Regions from separate parts of the Thalassospira sp. Z349TD_5 genome, predicted to be linked through region 2. Evidence: predicted binding sites of a transcription regulator. Region 2 holds the regulator's gene; each other region holds the start of a gene.
What was found. Region 2 encodes PhoB, which activates phosphate uptake and scavenging genes when phosphate is short. Its sites were predicted from a motif close to TNTCATAAAACTGTCA; they were not measured.
Positions count from the first base shown of each region.

Region 1: the regulator PhoB is predicted to act here: its motif matches at 4,070-4,085, upstream of phnD (phosphate/phosphite/phosphonate ABC transporter substrate-binding protein).
Region 3: the regulator PhoB is predicted to act here: its motif matches at 3,895-3,910, upstream of AC0VXT_RS06765 (DUF2794 domain-containing protein).

Region 1 is NZ_CM149654.1:869,694-875,785, forward strand. Features, by position in the region: gene glpD (glycerol-3-phosphate dehydrogenase) at 1-459, opposite strand, end outside; gene phnE (phosphonate ABC transporter, permease protein PhnE) at 461-1,285, opposite strand; gene phnE (phosphonate ABC transporter, permease protein PhnE) at 1,279-2,085, opposite strand; gene phnC (phosphonate ABC transporter ATP-binding protein) at 2,082-2,879, opposite strand; gene phnD (phosphate/phosphite/phosphonate ABC transporter substrate-binding protein) at 2,957-3,925, opposite strand; gene AC0VXT_RS03845 (DeoR/GlpR family DNA-binding transcription regulator) at 4,160-4,957, shown strand; gene fumC (class II fumarate hydratase) at 5,097-6,092, shown strand, end outside.
Region 2 is NZ_CM149654.1:3,870,231-3,876,322, reverse strand. Features, by position in the region: gene pstA (phosphate ABC transporter permease PstA) at 1-865, shown strand, start outside; gene pstB (phosphate ABC transporter ATP-binding protein PstB) at 867-1,670, shown strand; gene phoU (phosphate signaling complex protein PhoU) at 1,694-2,416, shown strand; gene phoB (phosphate regulon transcriptional regulator PhoB) at 2,434-3,132, shown strand; gene AC0VXT_RS17865 (cation:proton antiporter domain-containing protein) at 3,201-4,982, opposite strand; gene AC0VXT_RS17860 (calcium/sodium antiporter) at 5,276-6,092, shown strand, end outside.
Region 3 is NZ_CM149654.1:1,511,778-1,517,869, reverse strand. Features, by position in the region: gene der (ribosome biogenesis GTPase Der) at 1-700, opposite strand, end outside; gene AC0VXT_RS06780 (outer membrane protein assembly factor BamB family protein) at 808-2,142, opposite strand; gene AC0VXT_RS06775 (DUF2659 family protein) at 2,217-2,867, opposite strand; gene AC0VXT_RS06770 (hypothetical protein) at 3,360-3,785, shown strand; gene AC0VXT_RS06765 (DUF2794 domain-containing protein) at 4,038-4,313, shown strand; gene AC0VXT_RS06760 (tetratricopeptide repeat protein) at 4,325-5,095, shown strand; gene AC0VXT_RS06755 (glucose/quinate/shikimate family membrane-bound PQQ-dependent dehydrogenase) at 5,175-6,092, opposite strand, start outside.

The DNA.
Region 1 (6,092 bases), 1.6 Mb from region 2:
TGCATCATCGACCCAGCAGTCGGAATAGGAAAAGCCGCTGCCAAATGTTGCCTTTAACGGATCACCTTTGGGCGTCCCGTTAAGTGATACGGAACGCGATCCGGGCAAGCGTTTACGCCTTGCCAGATGGTCATACAAAAATAGCCCGGCCCGCAGCATCCATTTTGGGCGCAAACCTTTATGGTGCGGCAAAACAAAGGTCAGGGGCCAGATAATATGAGGGGCAGCGGATAACAGAATTTCACGTTCCTGAAGGGCTTCGCGCACCAACCGGAATTCGTAATGTTCAAGATATCTAAGGCCGCCATGGATAAGTTTGGTCGAGGAGGAAGACGTGGCCGAGGCAAGGTCGCGCTGTTCGACCAAAAGAACAGACAGTCCGCGACCGGCGGCATCACGGGCAATACCAGCCCCATTGATGCCGCCGCCTACGACCAGAAGGTCGTACGTTTTTGTCACGTTAGATCACCTTCTTACGCAAGTAAGCCGAGATCGCCTCGCCAATGATGACAAGACCGATAATCGCCAGAAGGATCGTCGCAACGGTTTGCCAGGCAAACGTATCAATCGCACCCTGAAGGATGATGCCGATACCACCAGCCCCGACAAGACCGAGAACCGTGCTTTCGCGAAGGTTGATGTCCCAACGCAGGATCGATACGGCAAAGAAGGTCGGCATGACTTGCGGGATTACGCCGTAAATCAGGATTTTGAACCGCGATGCACCAACTGCCTCAAGGGCCTCGATCGGAGCACGGTCAATTTCCTCAATCGCCTCGCCAAGCAATTTGCCAAGGAAGCCAAGCGATCTGAAGACAATGGCCAGAATACCAGCCAGAACCCCCGGGCCAAACACCGCGACAAACAGCAATGCCCAGATAATGGTGTTGACCGAGCGTGACGACACCAGAATGAACCGGCCAAGCCACAGGGTATAGCGGTTTGGCGTTGTGTTCTGGGCCGAAATCAGCGCAATCGGCAAGGATAGGAAAACGGCAAAGAATGTCGCGATGGTCGCGATATTGATCGTTTCCAAAAGCGTCCATGCGATGTCTTTCCAGCCCTCAAGCGAAGGCGGGAACATACGACCAAACAGATCGCCCATCTGTTGCGGGGCATCCCACAACCATGGCCAGATGACATTGATCGTCGATAGTGACCAGACAACCGCAAGTGCGACAAGCCCCATCGCCCCAAAACGCTGCCAGCGTTGCTTGGAGGTATAGCGCGCCCATTCGCGATGCGCGATGGCGTCAGGGCCGGAATTTTGTGTGGTGGCTACCATAGGTTCCTCCTGATCCGGCCGCTGATGGCTTCACTGACAAGGATAACGGCAATGATGCACAGCGTAATCGCCAGCGCGAAGTCATAGTCATAGCGCCCAAACGCATTGAGCAGGGTCGATCCGATACCACCGGCCCCGACGATGCCAACAATGGCGGATGCACGCAGGTTGCTATCAAGCTGATAGATCGAAAGACCAATCTGACGCGGCATGATTTGCGGGATCACGGCATAGAGCATGGTGACGAACGTGCCACCCCCGGCTGCTTTAATGGCTTCGACCTGACCCCAATCGATTTCCTCAATCCGTTCGGCCAGCATTTTGGCCACGAACCCGATGGAATAGATGGTCAGGGTCAAGATGCCAGCCAGGGGACCAAAACCAACTGCCTTCACAAAGAGGATGGCAACGATCACCGGATGGAAGGAACGTGCGACGATGATCACGCCACGCCCAATGGTGTAAAGCCATTTGGGCGCAACGTTTGAGGCCGATGCAAAGGCAATCGGAATGCTAAGAGCCAGACCAAGCAAGGTCGAGACAATCGCGATCTTGATGCTTTCCATAAAGCCGTCAAACAGCAATTCACCGCGTAGGAAGCTGGGGGGGAAGGCCCCCTTAAAGATACGTATGGCGCGCGGGATGCCTTGCTGAATACGTTCCCAATCGAATGGTAGGGTGGTGATCGCCCACCAGACATAGGCCGCAATCCCAATGATCAGCGCCCAACGGATCGCCGGATTGGCGATGAAGGGGGGCTTTTTCCAGGTGCGACCCGTTTTTTCAACGGTCGTATTCATTTTGCCGCAACCTCACGCAAATGAGTGCTGCTTTCGGCGCCGCCGCGTTCTTCGGCCGGAACACCGGCATAGATTTCATCCATGGCGTCATTGCTCAGATCGACAGGTTCGCCATCGAAAATGATGCGACCAAACCGCATCCCAACGATACGCTGGGTATATTCCTTGGCTTCGTTAACATTATGGATGTTGATCAGAACCGGCAGCTGCAGCTCGGATGCGAGTGCGCGCAACAGTTCCATGATCTGACGCGATGTTTTCGGATCCAGCGATGCGGTCGGCTCGTCGGCCAGCAGAATTTCCGGTTCCTGCATCAGGGCGCGCACAACACCAACACGTTGGCGTTCACCACCGGAAAGTTCACTGGCACGTTTATTGGCATAGTGGGCAATGCCGACACGTTCCATCAGATGGAAAGCGCGGTCGATGTCTTCTTGCGGATATTTGCGGCTGACAGCGCGCCATGCCGGAAGGTAACCGAGACGGCCAGATTGAACGTTTTCCATGACCGTCAGGCGTTCAATCAGATTAAAGCCCTGAAACACCATACCAATGCGGCGGCGCGCGAGGCGCAGCGACTTACCTTCCAGCTTGGTCAGTTCAGTGCCGTTTAATTCGATGGAGCCTGAAGATGGCTCAACAAGGCGGTTGATACAGCGCAACAAGGTGCTTTTACCAGCACCAGACGCGCCGATGATTGAAACGACACTTTCGCCCGGCACTTCTAGGTTCAGGTTTTTCAACACTGCCTTTTCGTCGCCATAGCGTTTTACGAGTTCTTTGATACGCAGCATTGCGTTACCCCGGATATAAATGGGCCATTGCAGGGCCCGAAATCATCAGGCCCTGCTGTGGTGTGCGATGGTGTGAATTATTTCAGGTTGTCAGGGGTGTATTTGACACCGTTGGCAGCCTGAATTTCGCGAATAACGGCCCAGTCATCCTGATAGGTGACCGGCAGGAATTTCGAGACACCTTTGAACTCTTCGCCAAGGGCAGTGCCCTTCATGTCGAAGGTAAAGAAGGCTTCTTTGATTTTCTCGACCAGTTCAGGCTTCAGATTGTGGGCATAGTTGAACGAAGTGGTCGGGAAAGGCTTGCTCTCGTAAATGATTTTGACTTCTTTGGGATCATACAGATCACGCTGCGCCATACGTTCAACCACCTCGGATGCGACCGGGGCAGCGTCATAGTCGCCAGCAACAACGCCAAGGATCGACTGGTCGTGCGAGCCGGAATAGACAACTTCGTAATCCTGTTCAGGAACGATGCCCTGACCCGGAAGAAGTGCACGCGGAGCAAGGTTGCCCGAGTTCGAGGTCGGTGAGGTGTGCGCAACGCGCTTGCCCTTAAGGTCGGCAACCGTGTCAATGCCGCTGTCGGTGCGGGTATAAAGCTGAAGCGTATAACCAAAACGACCATCATCCGCACCCATCAGGGCAAACGGAACCGCACCGGCAAGGTTCACCGCAAACGGGGTCGGCCCGGTCGAGAAGCCGGCAACATGCAGGCGGCCTGAACGCATGGCTTCAACTTCGGCAGAGTTCGACTGAACTGCAAAGAAGTGAACGTCTTTGCCAGTGACTTTTTCGAGATGTTCAAGGAACGGATTCCAGATATCTGCATAAACCGCAGGGTCTTCGACCGGGGTATAGGCAAAGACGAGGGTATCAGGATCAACCAGCTGATCCGCAGCCGGTGCATCTGCAACCAGATCGCCATCCATATCGCAATAGATCTGATCAAGATCGCCGCGCGCAATGCAATCATCCGCCGCATGAGCCGGAGCGGATGCCATGCCAACCATACCGATTGCTGCGAGCAAGGTGGTGAGCTTCAATGTGTCTGTTTTTTTCGAATGTGAAAACACGATGTTGTGACCTTTCTTCCCTATGAAAGCCGGGTTTTCCCAGCGATTTTGTGATTTTGTGGTTTTGGTATTGTTACTTTTCCCAACATTATGAATTTGAAAAAGTTTGGAAATCAACACAAAACTGTAACAAAAGGTTTCCATCAATATTGCTAAAGTTCTCCGTAAGTCAGGTAAAACGCCAGTATTGGGGGAGGAATTGCTTTGCGAATTGGAAAAAAACAACGCCAGCAGAGCATTCTGCAGGAACTCAAGCTCCATCCGCATGTGAGAGTTGCCACATTGGCGGAGCGATTCGACGTTGCGACCGAAACCATTCGCCGTGATCTTGATGCGCTCAGCGAAGATGGCTTGATCAAGCGCGAGTTCGGCGGGGCATCGGCGGGCCCCATGGGACATCAGCCTGACCTGATCGAACGTCAATCAACCGCAGTGGCCGGACTGGACCGTATTGGTATGCTTGCGGCCAATCTGGTGCGCCCGGGTGATGTTGTGATGATTGATGCCGGATCAACAGTGGCCCAGCTGGCACCGTATCTTGCACTAAACGGCGGAACACAGGCACGCACATTTATCACCAACTGCTATGCGGTGGTTCATGGCATGGGCGATGTGGCCGACCGTGATGACGTGGTGATGTGTCCGGGTGGCTTTGATGTTCGCGAAAATGCCGTGTACGGAAGTGACACCATTGATTTCCTGCGCCGGTTTCACGCCAATATCGCCTTTATCGGTGCGTCGGGTGTCTCTTGGCCGGGCTTTAGTGATGTAAACCGGCGTGCGGTTGCGGTCAAACGTGCGATGATGGAGCGGTCTGACGAAACCTGGTTGATGGTGGATCACACCAAATTTGATCAGCGTTATCTTGAAAATGTCGCCCCGATTGAGGCCCTGACCGGGATCATCACGGATCTGGTGCCGTCGCAGAAAACCATCTCGCAACTTCAGCGCGCAGGCATCAAGCTTGTGACGTGGCAGGACGCCCAAACGAAGATCGCCTGACATCTTAAGAATTGGTCTCAATCGGATTTGCGTTATGTCAGGTTCCAGACCATATTCCCCAAATGGCAGTACCGAGAGGATTGCCGTGCCGGGTTTCCCGCCCCGGTCAGTTTGTTTTCTGACACGGAGGATTTCTATCGTGACCAATCAAGTGACCACCCGTACCGAGCAAGATACCATGGGGGCCATTGATGTGCCCGCAGACCGGTATTGGGGGGCGCAAACACAGCGTTCCACCCAGAATTTCCGCATTGGCGGGGAGCGGATGCCAGATGCGCTGATCAAGGCGTTTGGTATTCAAAAACTTGCTGCAGCACGGGCCAATGTTGCGCTTGGAAATCTGGACGGGGAACTTGCACGTGCGATTGAAACGGCGGCGCGTGAAGTGGCCGATGGCAAGTTGCTGGATCATTTTCCATTGGTTGTCTGGCAAACAGGGTCGGGTACCCAGACCAACATGAACACCAATGAAGTGATCGCAAACCGCGCCTGTGAAATCCTTGGTAAACCGATGGGGCTGCGTGATCCTGTCCATCCCAATGACCATGTGAACCGTGGGCAATCATCGAACGACAGTTTCCCGGCGGCCATGCATATTGCGGCCGTGGTCGAGATTGAGGAAACCCTCAAACCGGCGTTAAAGCATCTGCGCAGTACCCTTGAAGCCAAGGAAAAAACGTTTGCCGATATCGTGAAAATTGGCCGAACCCATATGCAGGATGCCGTGCCCCTGACACTGGGGCAGGAATTTTCCGGCTATGCCATGCAAATTGAACTTGGTCTGGACCGCATTGATGATGCGATGAAACGTTTACGTAAACTCGCCCAAGGCGGGACTGCATTGGGCACCGGGCTGAATGCGCCAAAGGGCTTTGATATTGAATTTGCCAAACAGGCATCTGACATCACTGGCATTGCGTTTGAAACCGCCCAAAACAAGTTCGAAGCCTTGGCTGCCCATGATGCCTGCGTTGAAATGTCGGGTGTTATGAACGTTCTTGCGGCGTCTCTAATGAAGATTGGCAATGATATTCGCCTGCTTGGATCGGGGCCGCGTTGCGGGTTGGGTGAATTGGTCCTGCCAGCCAACGAACCGGGATCGTCGATCATGCCGGGCAAGGTCAACCCGACGCAG
Region 2 (6,092 bases):
GCTGATTTCCGGTGATGATTTCGACATGCTCAACAAAGGCTACATCAGTGCCGATGTTGACGAAGGCAGCCGTCGTCTCAATGACGAGGAAATCGCCTGGTACGACAGCTTGAAATCGGACGGTGCGGTGGAGAAACAGTTCCACACCCGCTTCTTTACCAATGGCGATTCCCGTGAACCGGAACTGGCAGGCATCTGGGGGGCTGCTGTTGGCTCGCTCTATACCCTGATGGTGACCTTGGCACTTTCCTTCCCGATCGGGGTGTTTGCCGCGGTTTATTTGGAAGAATTCGCACCGAAAAACCGCTTCACCACGATTGTTGAAGTCAATATCAACAATCTCGCTGCCGTGCCGTCGATTGTGTTTGGTTTGCTTGGTCTTGAGGTCTACCTCAATGTCATGCATCTGCCGCGTTCCGCCCCGGTTGTCGGTGGCTTGACGCTGGCGCTGATGACATTGCCGACGATTATTATTGCCTCGCGTGCCGCAATCAAGGCGGTGCCGCCGTCTATCCGGCAGGCCGCCCTTGGCCTTGGTGCTTCCCCGGTTCAGACCGTCACCCATCATGTGTTGCCGCTTGCAATGCCGGGTATCCTGACCGGGACGATCATTGGCATGGCACAGGCTCTTGGTGAAACCGCACCGCTTTTGATGATCGGCATGGTTGCCTTTATTGTCGATATTCCGGGCGGGGCGCTGGATCCGGCAACGGTTCTGCCGGTGCAAATCTATCTTTGGGCCGACAGCCCGGAACGTGCCTTTGTCGAAAAAACCTCGGCGGCCATCATGGTGTTGCTGGCCTTCTTGGTCCTCATGAATGGCTTTGCCGTGTATCTGCGCAAAAAATTTGAACGGAAGTGGTAAAATGGCTGCTGTATCCCAGAGCGCAATGACGGCACAGCCGTCGGTCGCAAGTCCTAAAATGACGGCCCGTGACCTTAATCTTTCCTATGGCGACAATCAGGCGCTGTTTGATGTCAATCTTGACATCGTCGAACGTCAGGTCACCGCCCTGATCGGCCCGTCGGGCTGTGGTAAATCAACCTTCCTGCGCTGCATGAACCGCATGAACGACACGATTGACGGTGTGACGATCAAAGGCGAAGTCACCCTTGATGGCCGCGATATCTATGACAAACGCATCGACGTTGTTCAGTTGCGCGCGCGCATCGGGATGGTGTTTCAAAAACCAAACCCGTTCCCGAAAACCATCTATGACAATGTGGCCTATGGCCCGCGGATCCATGGTTTGGTCAATTCGCGCGATGAGCTTGATCAAATTGTGATGACCTCGCTTGAACGTGCGGGTTTGCTTAAGGAAGTCAAAGATCGTCTTCAGTCGCCTGCAACCGGTCTTTCCGGTGGGCAGCAGCAGCGCCTGTGCATCGCACGCGCGGTTGCCGTCAGCCCGGAAGTCATCCTGATGGATGAGCCGTGCTCGGCACTTGATCCGATTGCGACCGCCAAGGTCGAAGAATTGATTGATGAATTGCGTTCGAACTACACGATCGTGATTGTGACCCACTCCATGCAGCAGGCTGCACGTGTGTCGCAACGCACGGCTTTCTTCCATCTTGGGAAGTTGGTTGAAGTTGGCGAAACCGATCAGATTTTCACCAACCCAAAAGACGAACGCACCAAGGGTTACATCACCGGCCGCTTCGGTTAAGCGCCCGCAGGAGAGTGATTTAAATGGCTGACGAAAAAACACATATCGTGAGTTCGTTCGACGAGGAACTGACCCGTCTGAACAACATCATCTCGCAGATGGGCGGGCTTGCGGAAAGCCAGCTGATCTCTGCGATCCGATCCATCGTCAAACGTGATTCCGAACTGGCCGAAAAGGTCATTCTGTCGGATCACCGTATTGATGCACTTGAACAGGAAGTTCAGGATTTTGCTGTCCGTCTTCTGGCCCTGCGTCAGCCGATGGCAGACGACCTGCGTCAGGTGGTGACAACCCTGAAACTGTCGAACGATCTGGAACGGATTGGCGATCTTGCGAAAAACATCGCCAAGCGCGCCCAGGTCCTAAACCAGATTCCGCCGATCCGCCCGGTTCAGGTCATCCCGAACATGGCGCGTCTGGCGCAGGAAATCATCAAGGACGTTCTCGATGCCTATATCGAAGGCGATGCGGAAAAGGCACAGCGTGTCTGGGCCCGCGATCAGGAAGTCGATGACATGTACAATTCGCTGTTCCGCGAATTGCTGACCTACATGATGGAAGACCCGCGCAACATTACCGCATCGACGCACATGCTGTTCATTGCCAAAAACATCGAACGGATTGGCGACCATGCGACCAATATCGCCGAGACGATTTACTATCGGATCAAAGGCGAAGACCTGCCGACAGATGGTCGGCCAAAAAACGATGCAGCAAACTTTGCTGTTGTCGAACCGAATGAGTGACACTGGAGCATAAGAAGATGGACCCAACGGTTCTAATCGTCGAGGACGAAGCCGCAATCGTGACCATGTTGCGCTACAACCTCGAACGTGAGGGGATGCAGGTTGTCGAAGCCGGGGACGGTGACGAAGCGTTGAAAATCATGGCCGAAACCCATGTTGATCTGGTCCTTTTGGACTGGATGTTGCCGGTCATGTCGGGGATTGAGGTCTGCCGTCAGATCCGCCGCAAACCTGAAAGCCGCGATGTGCCGGTGATCATGGTGACCGCGCGCGGTGAAGAAGGCGATCGCATTCGCGGCCTTGATACCGGGGCCGATGATTATGTCACCAAGCCGTTTGCCATTGGCGAATTGCTGGCCCGTATTCGTGCGCTGTTGCGCCGATCCGGTCCGGCGCAACCACAAGGGCAGTTGATCTATTCCGATATCGAAATGGATCTCGCCGCCCACCGTGTCAGCCGCAATGGCAAGGCCATCCATCTGGGTCCGACGGAATTCCGTCTGCTGCGTTATTTCCTTGAGCATCCGGGTCGGGTTTTCTCGCGCGAACAACTGCTTAACGCGGTCTGGGGCCCGAACATTTATGTCGAAACCCGCACAGTTGATGTCCATATTCGCCGTCTGCGTAAGGCGCTTAATGACGTCAAAGGGACCCGCGACATCATCCGCACCGTGCGTGCGGCGGGCTATGCACTGGATTCAGAAACCGCTGCGTAGTTCACCCAAACCTGATTTGGCGACCTGAAGATAGAAACCCCCATCGCGTTTTGCGTGGGGGTTTTGGTTTATTTGGCGTCTTTTTTGGCTTTTGGTGTTTTGGGGCCAGAGCCAGACGCAGGCTTAGCTGAGCCTGCCGTTTCGGCCTTACGCCGCTGCGTGCGCGGCGCCAGCTCATTCATCAACAACATGTCTGCGCGCCGGAACTTGGCGATTTCCGCATCAATTTCTTCTTGCGGTACATCACAGGCCGCCAACACATGATCTGAAAGCCGCAACCCGGTTTCAAGCACCTCTGGAATGGCGGCATCCGCGCCACTGCGCGACAGTGGCCCGATATGGGTAATGTCCTGTGCGCGGGCAAAGATTTTTAAATGCGGATAGTAATGACGGAGCAGGGCAACGGCTTTTTCGGTCGCATGCGGGTTCCCCAGGGCAACGACCGCAATTTTTGCTTCGTCAGTGTGTGCAGCCCGGAATGTTTCCGGTCGTGACCCATCGGCAAAATACACCGGCAATCCTTCGGCCCGCCCGCGCGAAACCTGCAAGGCGTCGCTATCAATAACCACATAGGGAATGTTGCGGGTTTTTAACAATCTCGCCAAAACCCGCCCGACACGTCCGCACCCGATGACCAGAACATGCTGCTGGAACCCGTCGGTTTCGGCTTCAATCGGGCCAAGCTGGTCGTCTTCTTTGGGATGGAGCTTTTCTTCAATGCGTTGCCCGACGGTCATCAATGTCGGGGTCAGCGCCATCGAAAGCGCCACCACCGGGATCATCACCGCGACAAGGTCGGGCGCAATCGCCCCATTTTGTGCGGCCAGCGCCAGCATGACAAAGGCAAACTCGCCGCCTGCGGCCAAACTCATGCCAACACGCAACGCCGACCCTTTTTCAAAGCGGGCCATTAATGCCAGAACGAACAAAAGGGCGGTCTTTGTCCCAATCAGCGCAATCAGCCAAAGCACAATGGTGCCAAACTGGGTAAACACAATATCGGCATTGACCGACATGCCCACCGACATGAAAAACAGCGACAGGAAAACACCGCGAAACGGGGTGATATCGGCCTCGATCTGATGACGAAATTCGGTCTCAGCCAACATCACACCGGCGATGAACGCACCAAGCGCCATCGAAAGTCCGGCAACTTCGGTGAGCGTGCTGGCGGCCAGCACCACAAACAATGTGCCAATGGCAAACAGTTCCGGGTTTTTAAGAAGCGCGATATAGCGAAACAGGCGCGGCAACAAATAGCGCCCGATCAGCAACAAAATGCCAACCGCGCCAATCCCGGTCAGAATGCTGACCCACGGGCTGGTTTCGGTTCCGGCATCGCCGGCTGCCTGCACCATGATCAGGAACGGGCCAACCGCCACATCCTGTATCAGCAAAATGGCAAGGGCCGCACGCCCGAATTTGGTATGGAGCTGCCTGTCATCAGAAAGCTGTTTTAAAATGATCGCGGTGGACGATAAGGCCAAGGCACCTGCAATCACCACCGCACTGGGCACGCTAAAGCCAAGGACGGCCAACCCGGCAAACAGCACCGCCATCGAGACGCCAATTTGAAACAGGCCAAGCACGGCAAACCGCCCGCCAATCACGCGCAGACGTTCGCGCGACAGCTCCAGCCCGATCATGAACAACAAAAACACAACGCCAAGTTCGGCAACCGTTGCAATTTCCTGACGCTCATTGATCAAGCCGAACCCGAACGGGCCGATGCAAAAACCGCCAATCAGAAATCCGATGATGGAATTTGCCCGCAACCGATGGGCAAGCGGCACGGCGATCACCGCCGCCGTCAGGATCAGGAAAAGCTCGAACAGAACGCCGTGATGCATGGTTTGATTGGGTCCAACACGCAGTTAAATATATGAAATTACCAAGAATACCAGAATAGCGAAAATAACCCCGCACGTCTCATGGAAATCTGATCGACAGGTGGTGGGCCCCCGCATCACGGCAGAATGCGTGACATTGATGGCTTTGATGCATGGGGACGTGATTGTTGTGACAATTGTCATGTCCTGATGACTTGCCATTCATCTTGCGGAATGCCATGTTCCGCGGGCCCGGATCGGCCTGAATTGGATGGGTCCGAATTAACGATATAATCAATACGAGCAAACACATCTTGGAACAGTTGATCCCTTATCTTCAGATTATCGCCGGTCTTGTCCTTTTGACCGCGGGTGGTGAATTCATCGTTCGGGGGGCTGTTGGCCTTGCCCTTTTGATGGGGGTGTCCAAGGTCATTGTCGGTTTGACCATTGTGGCGGCGGGCACATCCGCGCCGGAATTTGTTGTATCGCTGAACGCATCGCTCAAAGGTACTGCCGATATCGCGATGGGGAATGTGGTTGGATCAAATATCGCCAATATATTGCTGATCCTCGGGGCCGTGGCCCTGCTTAAACCTATTGCAGCAGGCCGTGTAACGGTTGTGCGCGATGGCGGGGCGATGTTGCTGGGCACGCTCTTGTTTATCGGGCTGTGCATGTTTGGCGTGATTGAACGCTGGGCCGGGGCGGTGATGCTGTGTGTGTTGGTCGCGATCTGGTACTTCACCTATAAGCACGACAAAAACATGCCCAGCCACGCCAGTAACCTGCACGAAGAAGAGGTCGATGAAGTCGGCGAGGTGCCCTCGGGCTGGTTAAAACCGATCATTGCAACCGTGATCGGGATTGTCGCCTTGATGTTTGGCGCGGAATGGCTGGTCGATGGTGGTGTGACAGTCGCCCGTGAGTTTGGTGTGTCCGAGGCGGTAATTGGCCTGACCCTTGTGGCTTTTGGCACATCCTTGCCCGAACTTGCCGCATCGATGGTTGCCGCATTCCGCGGGCATTCCGATGTTGCGCTTGGCAATGTGTTTGGCTCAAACCTGTTGAACCTTCTGGTGATCATTGGCGGCGTTTCGCTGATCACGCCGATACCGGTTCCGGCCCAGA
Region 3 (6,092 bases), 2.2 Mb from region 2:
GCTCGCCATCTTCATCTTCGTCGTCTTCAAAAAGCTCGATCTCAAACGACGGGAAGGTTTCACCGTCATCATCGGGAAAATCGTCTTCGTTATCGAAATCATCAAAGCCGTCATCGCCTGCTTCCGCTGCCGCATCCTTTTGGGCTTCGGCTTCGGCTGCGGCCTGCTGGGCTTTTTTCTTTTCGTCGCGAACGCCGTCTTTCCATTCTTTCCAATGCGGTTGAAGAATGTCATAGAGCAGTTCAATGCCAAGGCCATGCTCGGCAGAAATCGGCGCAACATCGCCCAGACCAAGACCATAGGCCTCATACAGGCCCGGGTCCTGATTAATGCCTTCATGCTTGTTGGCAATGACATAGACCGGCTTTTGGCGTTTGCGCAACCAATCGGCAAAATGGTTATCAAGTGGCGTCAAACCCGCACGGGCATCAATCAGGAACAGCGCAACGTCGCATTCCTCAAACGCCATCTCACTTTGCTGGCGCATCATGCCTTCGATGGAGTTATCGAACACTTCTTCAAGACCGGCGGTATCAATGATATCGAACGACATATGGCCCAGACGGCCCTTGCCATAGCGACGATCACGGGTCACGCCAGGTTGGTCGTCAACCAGGGCCAGCTTTTTACCGACCAGACGGTTAAACAGGGTCGACTTCCCGACATTGGGGCGACCGATAATGGCAACTTTTAGCGACATCTGACTTTCAGACTCTCGTTATAAACGGCGATATGCGCCGGAGGCAAAAGCCCACGGCGCACCGCAAATCTTGCAAGGAAACCTTGCGGAAACTTTTTCTTACCTGATCAGCGATATGCGATTAGATCGGCATCCGCAGTCAGGAAGTAAAGGCTGTCACCAGCAACAGATGGCGGCAAGGTAATCGGACCGGACACTTCGTCCTTGCCGATGATTTCACCGCTATAAGGGGAAACAGTCATTACTTCGCCCTGCTCGTTACCAACGATCAACCTGTCGCCGACCAGGACCGGACCGGTCCACACAATCGGTTCATCCTGATCTTCGGGATCGACAAAACGTGGCAGAACGGTCACCCATTTAACCTGTCCGGTCTTCCGACGCAAGGCAATCAGATCATTTGTGTTGGTCAGGACGTATATATAATCGCCCGCAACCCATGGCGATTGAATGCCACCGGCCTCAAGTTCCCAGACCCGATACCCGGTCCGAAGGTCAATTCCGACCGTCAAACCCGAGTTACTGGTCGCAAACACAAGATCATTATCAATCACCGGCAAACCGCGAATATCTGCAATGGCAGACACCGCATCGGTCCGCCCGGCAGACGCCAGTGCATCCGACCAGATCACCTGACCATTTTCAACCCGAAGCGCATAAAGCTCACCCGTTGAATAGGCCGAAATCACAACCCCCTGATCCACAGCCGGGCTTGCCCCGCCGATAAACGAAGCCCCTTCGGATGCGCCGCGATGGCTCCAGAGCAACTCACCACTCATCGCATTAAGCGCAATGGTCTGGTTATCGATCGTAATGGCAAACACACGCCCGCCACGTACGGTCGGTGCGGACCGCATCGGCGCACTTACCTGCTGACGCCAAAGGACCGTTGCACTCGGTGCATCAATCGCAATAACTTCGGCAAAGCCAGTGGTTGCGTAAATAATGCCCTTCTCATAGGCAAGACCACCGCCAAGAAGGGTACTGTCTTCTTCATCCTCGGGTGCCAGTTCAATCGACCAGATTTCCTTACCCGATGTGGCGGCAAAGGCACGAACCTCTGCGCTGGCATCAATGGTAAAGATCACACCACGGGCAACAATGGCCTGATTGAGCAACAGGTTGTCATCCATTGAACCTTCGCCAATGCTGACCGACCAGTCTTGCTCGAGAACATCGTTCTCAAGCCCGACATGATGAAGCGCATGACTTGGAAAACCACCGTTCTGCGGCCAATCCACCATTGGTTCGGGTTCAGGCAGGACCACGCGCTGATCGCTCAGATCGATATCAGGCTGTACCGTGCTTTGCAGAGCAAGAACAGAGATACGCTCACCGGGTAAGGGCGGTGCTTCGTCTTCACCAAGCCAGCTGGAACAGCCAGCCAGAAATCCCGAAAGACCCATTACACAAATAAGTGACTTAAAAGCGCGTGACGTCAAAACCGTATCCTCTGGTTCAAGCTCGCATCGCATTGGTCTGGACGTTATCCCGACCAAATCTGTTCTAGATGTGGTCAGGCACCAATCGCCTTGAGAATCTCGCTTGCCCGTGACCGCATGCCCGACGGTGCTTCGTTATCGTCGGCAATTTCGGTCAGAAGCGGCTTGGCGGCATCAATTTCGCCCGCGGCAACATGCAGCATCGCAATCATCTCACGTGCGGAGTAATACCATGCGTTTTCCGGAACCGCGATTGGCTCAAGACGCGCAATCAAATCCATGGCGTTGCTTTGGGTCGCGTTGTTCATGGCGATTTCGACAACCGCAAGATCGCGATAAACCTGATCAATGTCACCATTGGCAGCAACGGCTTCAAGTTCGGCAACGGCCGACTCTTTTACGCCAGCACGCAGGTAAACTGCTGCTTTTTGGAAATGTCCAAGTGCGACAAAGTCCGCATTGCCATCGGCAATGATGGAATCAAGTGCGGCGAGTGCAGCATCCTGATTGTTCTCACCTGACTGGGTCAGGTCAATTGCGTTGGCAAGACGCGTACCATTTTCAATGCTGGTGCTGTGTTCGTAAGTTTTCCAGCCTTCGCGACCAGCAACACCCAGCACGATGACTGCGGCGACGCCAATCACGTATTTACCGTATTTGCGCCACAGCGCTTCGCTGCGTTCACGCTTCAGGTCTTCTTCGACTTCCTGGAAAATATCAACCACGAAAACGGCTCCAATCCGGTCACAAGAAAGCGGGCAACTTGCCCGCTTATCAGAATTAATTCCGGCAAGGATTTAACGCGCCTGCATACAAGGGGTCAAGTCTACTCAACGTCATTCACACCTTTATGCCGATTATTTTGCCTTCTGGGTGCTCTCAAGCCAGATTAGGCAACCAGACAACGCGTGTGTAGTTGCAACATAAAGGGCGGTAAGAATTGCCTCATGCCCCGCAAAAACACATCTTGATTGGCAGTTTTGGTCGCACGGCACGGCCATTTCCGTGAAATTGCGCACATCGCGCGCTCGCCCCGGCGCCCAATATCAACCCTGAAAACGCCCAAACGGCTAAAAATCCTGTTCACAGAGACCATATGACAGACAGTTGCCCCAACCCGACACATTTCGGCACGCTACTTGCTTTGAAAGGCTTCGAGGGAACAGAGTTTTAAATGTCATCGGTCAAAATTGCCCGGTGTCGGGACGGAGACCACCATGAAACGTCGTCAAATTATCCACAGCCGGGCTGATGCCAAGCGCGTCATTCGTCAACGCATCCTTGCCGGGCTGTTTGCCGCACTGCTGGGTACGGGCGTATCAGGATGCAGCACAACCATGTCTGATATCGCTGGAACCAGCATCTTTACCGGTGCTGAGTGGTATCTGGCTTTTGATGTCGTCAGCATCATCAACACCGACAAAACTCTGGTCGATCATGTGGTCTCGCTTTCAACCGGGCAGGATTGCTCCACCATTCGTAAAATTGATGGCAAGTCCTACTGCAAAAAAGACCCGATCCCCGAACCGCCGCTTTACTGTTACCGGTCGCTTGCCGCTGTGAGCTGCTATCGCACACCAGACCCATACAACACAGGTGCGCAGACCCTTGATTGGCCGCCGACCCGCTCGCGCAGCCTGTAACAGCCTGTTCGCGAGCACTTTTCTCCTCATGCCCAATCCTGTCGTTGATTTCAAAACCGTGCCTTATTTGGTCATTGAAACTTGAGGCGGGGATAAATCCACGCTACCGTGTCATATGACAGTCACATCTCGATGCTGTCGGTCTGAATGCAACCTCGCCGGAGCATGACATGGGAACATTGTTCGATTTGGCCAAATACCGCAAAGCCAAAAGCTTTGTCCATTTTGACCGGGCTGAACTTATGAGACTTCATGAACACCTATTCACGTCAGGTTGCTGGCGGCGCATGGCGCGATTATGCCATTGACCACCTTGATGGCATGGCGATGTTTTCCATTTTCCGATCAACACATGAAACGCCGCTTTTCCAAGTCATCAAACTTGGGGCCGAGCATAAAAATGCTGGCCAGTATCTGGCCCTTCACAGCGGCGAGCGGATCAAGCAAAGCTCGGACATCCTCAAGGTTCTCGACGCCATCGAAGGCCGCGCGCGCAAAGTGGTCCCACTCTTCAAATCCAATTCCTGATCGGTCATCTTTTGATATCTCTGCGTACTCAACTCCGCCTTGGTTGGGCAATTGCCCTTGTCGCAAGCTTTCTGCTTACCACACAATTTGTCCCTAACAATGCGCACGCCAATACGGCGGGTGGCGATTATCAATCAGGATATCGTGCCTATAAGGCGGGCAATTACGAAATGGCACGTGCGCAGTGGCGGTTCGCGGCACAGAATAACGACCCACGTGCGCAATATGCGCTGGGGCTGCTGTATTATCGCGGCAACACTGGCCCCGCCAATTACGAAGAAGCCGCCAAATGGTTCATGTATGCCGCACAGGCCAACCATGCTGGCGCAATTTACTATATCGGGGTGCTTTATTTTAATGGTTGGGGCCTGAACTACGATCAGTTCAGGGCAACGGAATACTTTAAACGCGCCCTGCGTGCCGCACCAAACAACAGCAATGCGGCCTACCTGATCGGGGCGCAATATTATCATGGCCGTGGAGCCCAGCAGAACTACGTCGAAGCCGCCCACTATTTTGAAATCGCTGCCAAGGGCAACATGCACGCGGCCCAGTTCATGTTAGGGGCCATGTATGAACGCGGCTGGGGTATCGCGCAAAACTATGCCGAATCCTATTATTGGCTCACGCGGGCTGCACGCGGCAACATCTCCTTTCCCCCCGGCGCAGAAGAAAAAGAAAAGATGGATGCCAAAGCCGCCGTCACATCCCTTGAACCACGGCTGCGCCCCGAAGAAATCAAACGCGTCCATGACCGCCTGAAAAACGAAGCCGCGCAATAGATATACAGCTATAGCCAAAACACAACAAAGGCACCTGCGATAACAGGTGCCTTTGTTGTTCTAAGTCTGGCGTGCTGGTTTATTCCGCCAATTTGTAAGCGATCACGTAATCGCCGGGCGTCGTCCCGATGGACCCATGCCCCCCGGCAACGATCAACACATATTGCGTCCCGTCATCGGTTTCATAGGTCATTGGGGTGGACTGCCCACCAGCCGGAAGCCGCGTTTCCCAAAGCTGATCCCCTGTCGAGACTTCATAAGCGCGGAAATAGTTATCCACCGCGGCACCAAGGAACGCGACGCCCCCCTTGGTCATGATTGGACCACCAATACCGGGCACACCGAGTTTAAACGGCAAGGGCAAAGGCGTCATGTCTTCGACCGTACCGTTTTTGTGCATATAGGCAATCTCGCCCGTGCGCAAATCGGCCCCGGCAACATAGCCCCAAGGCGGGGCCTGACACGGAACGCCAAGCGGGGACAGGAATGGCCCCATGCTCACTGCGTAGTCAGCACCTTCGTTCCGGTTGATGCCCATTTCGCTGGCTTTTTCCGTACCGCGCGGCGGCACTTCGGCACGCGGGATCAATTTTGATGTGAAGGCAAGATAGGTCGGCATGCCAAACATCACCTGACGTTCCGGATCGACCGCAACACTGCCCCAGTTAAAGGTCCCGAAATTCCCCGGATAAACCAGCGTGCCCTGCAAGGATGGCGGGGTATAGCGCCCTTCATATTTCAACTGATGGAACGCGATACGACACGCCATCTGATCAAACAGGGTCATGCCCCACATATCCTTTTCGGTCAGTGGATCAGGCATAAAGGTCAAATCAGAAACCGGCTGTGTTGGTGCAGTAAAATCTTCGGGGATAGCACCACCGGGTGCCGGGACCTCTTTGACCGGAATGATCGGATCACCCGTCCGGCGATCAAGGACATAGATATCGCCCTGCTTGGTCGGCCCGACAAGGGCCGGAACTGTTTGACCATCCTG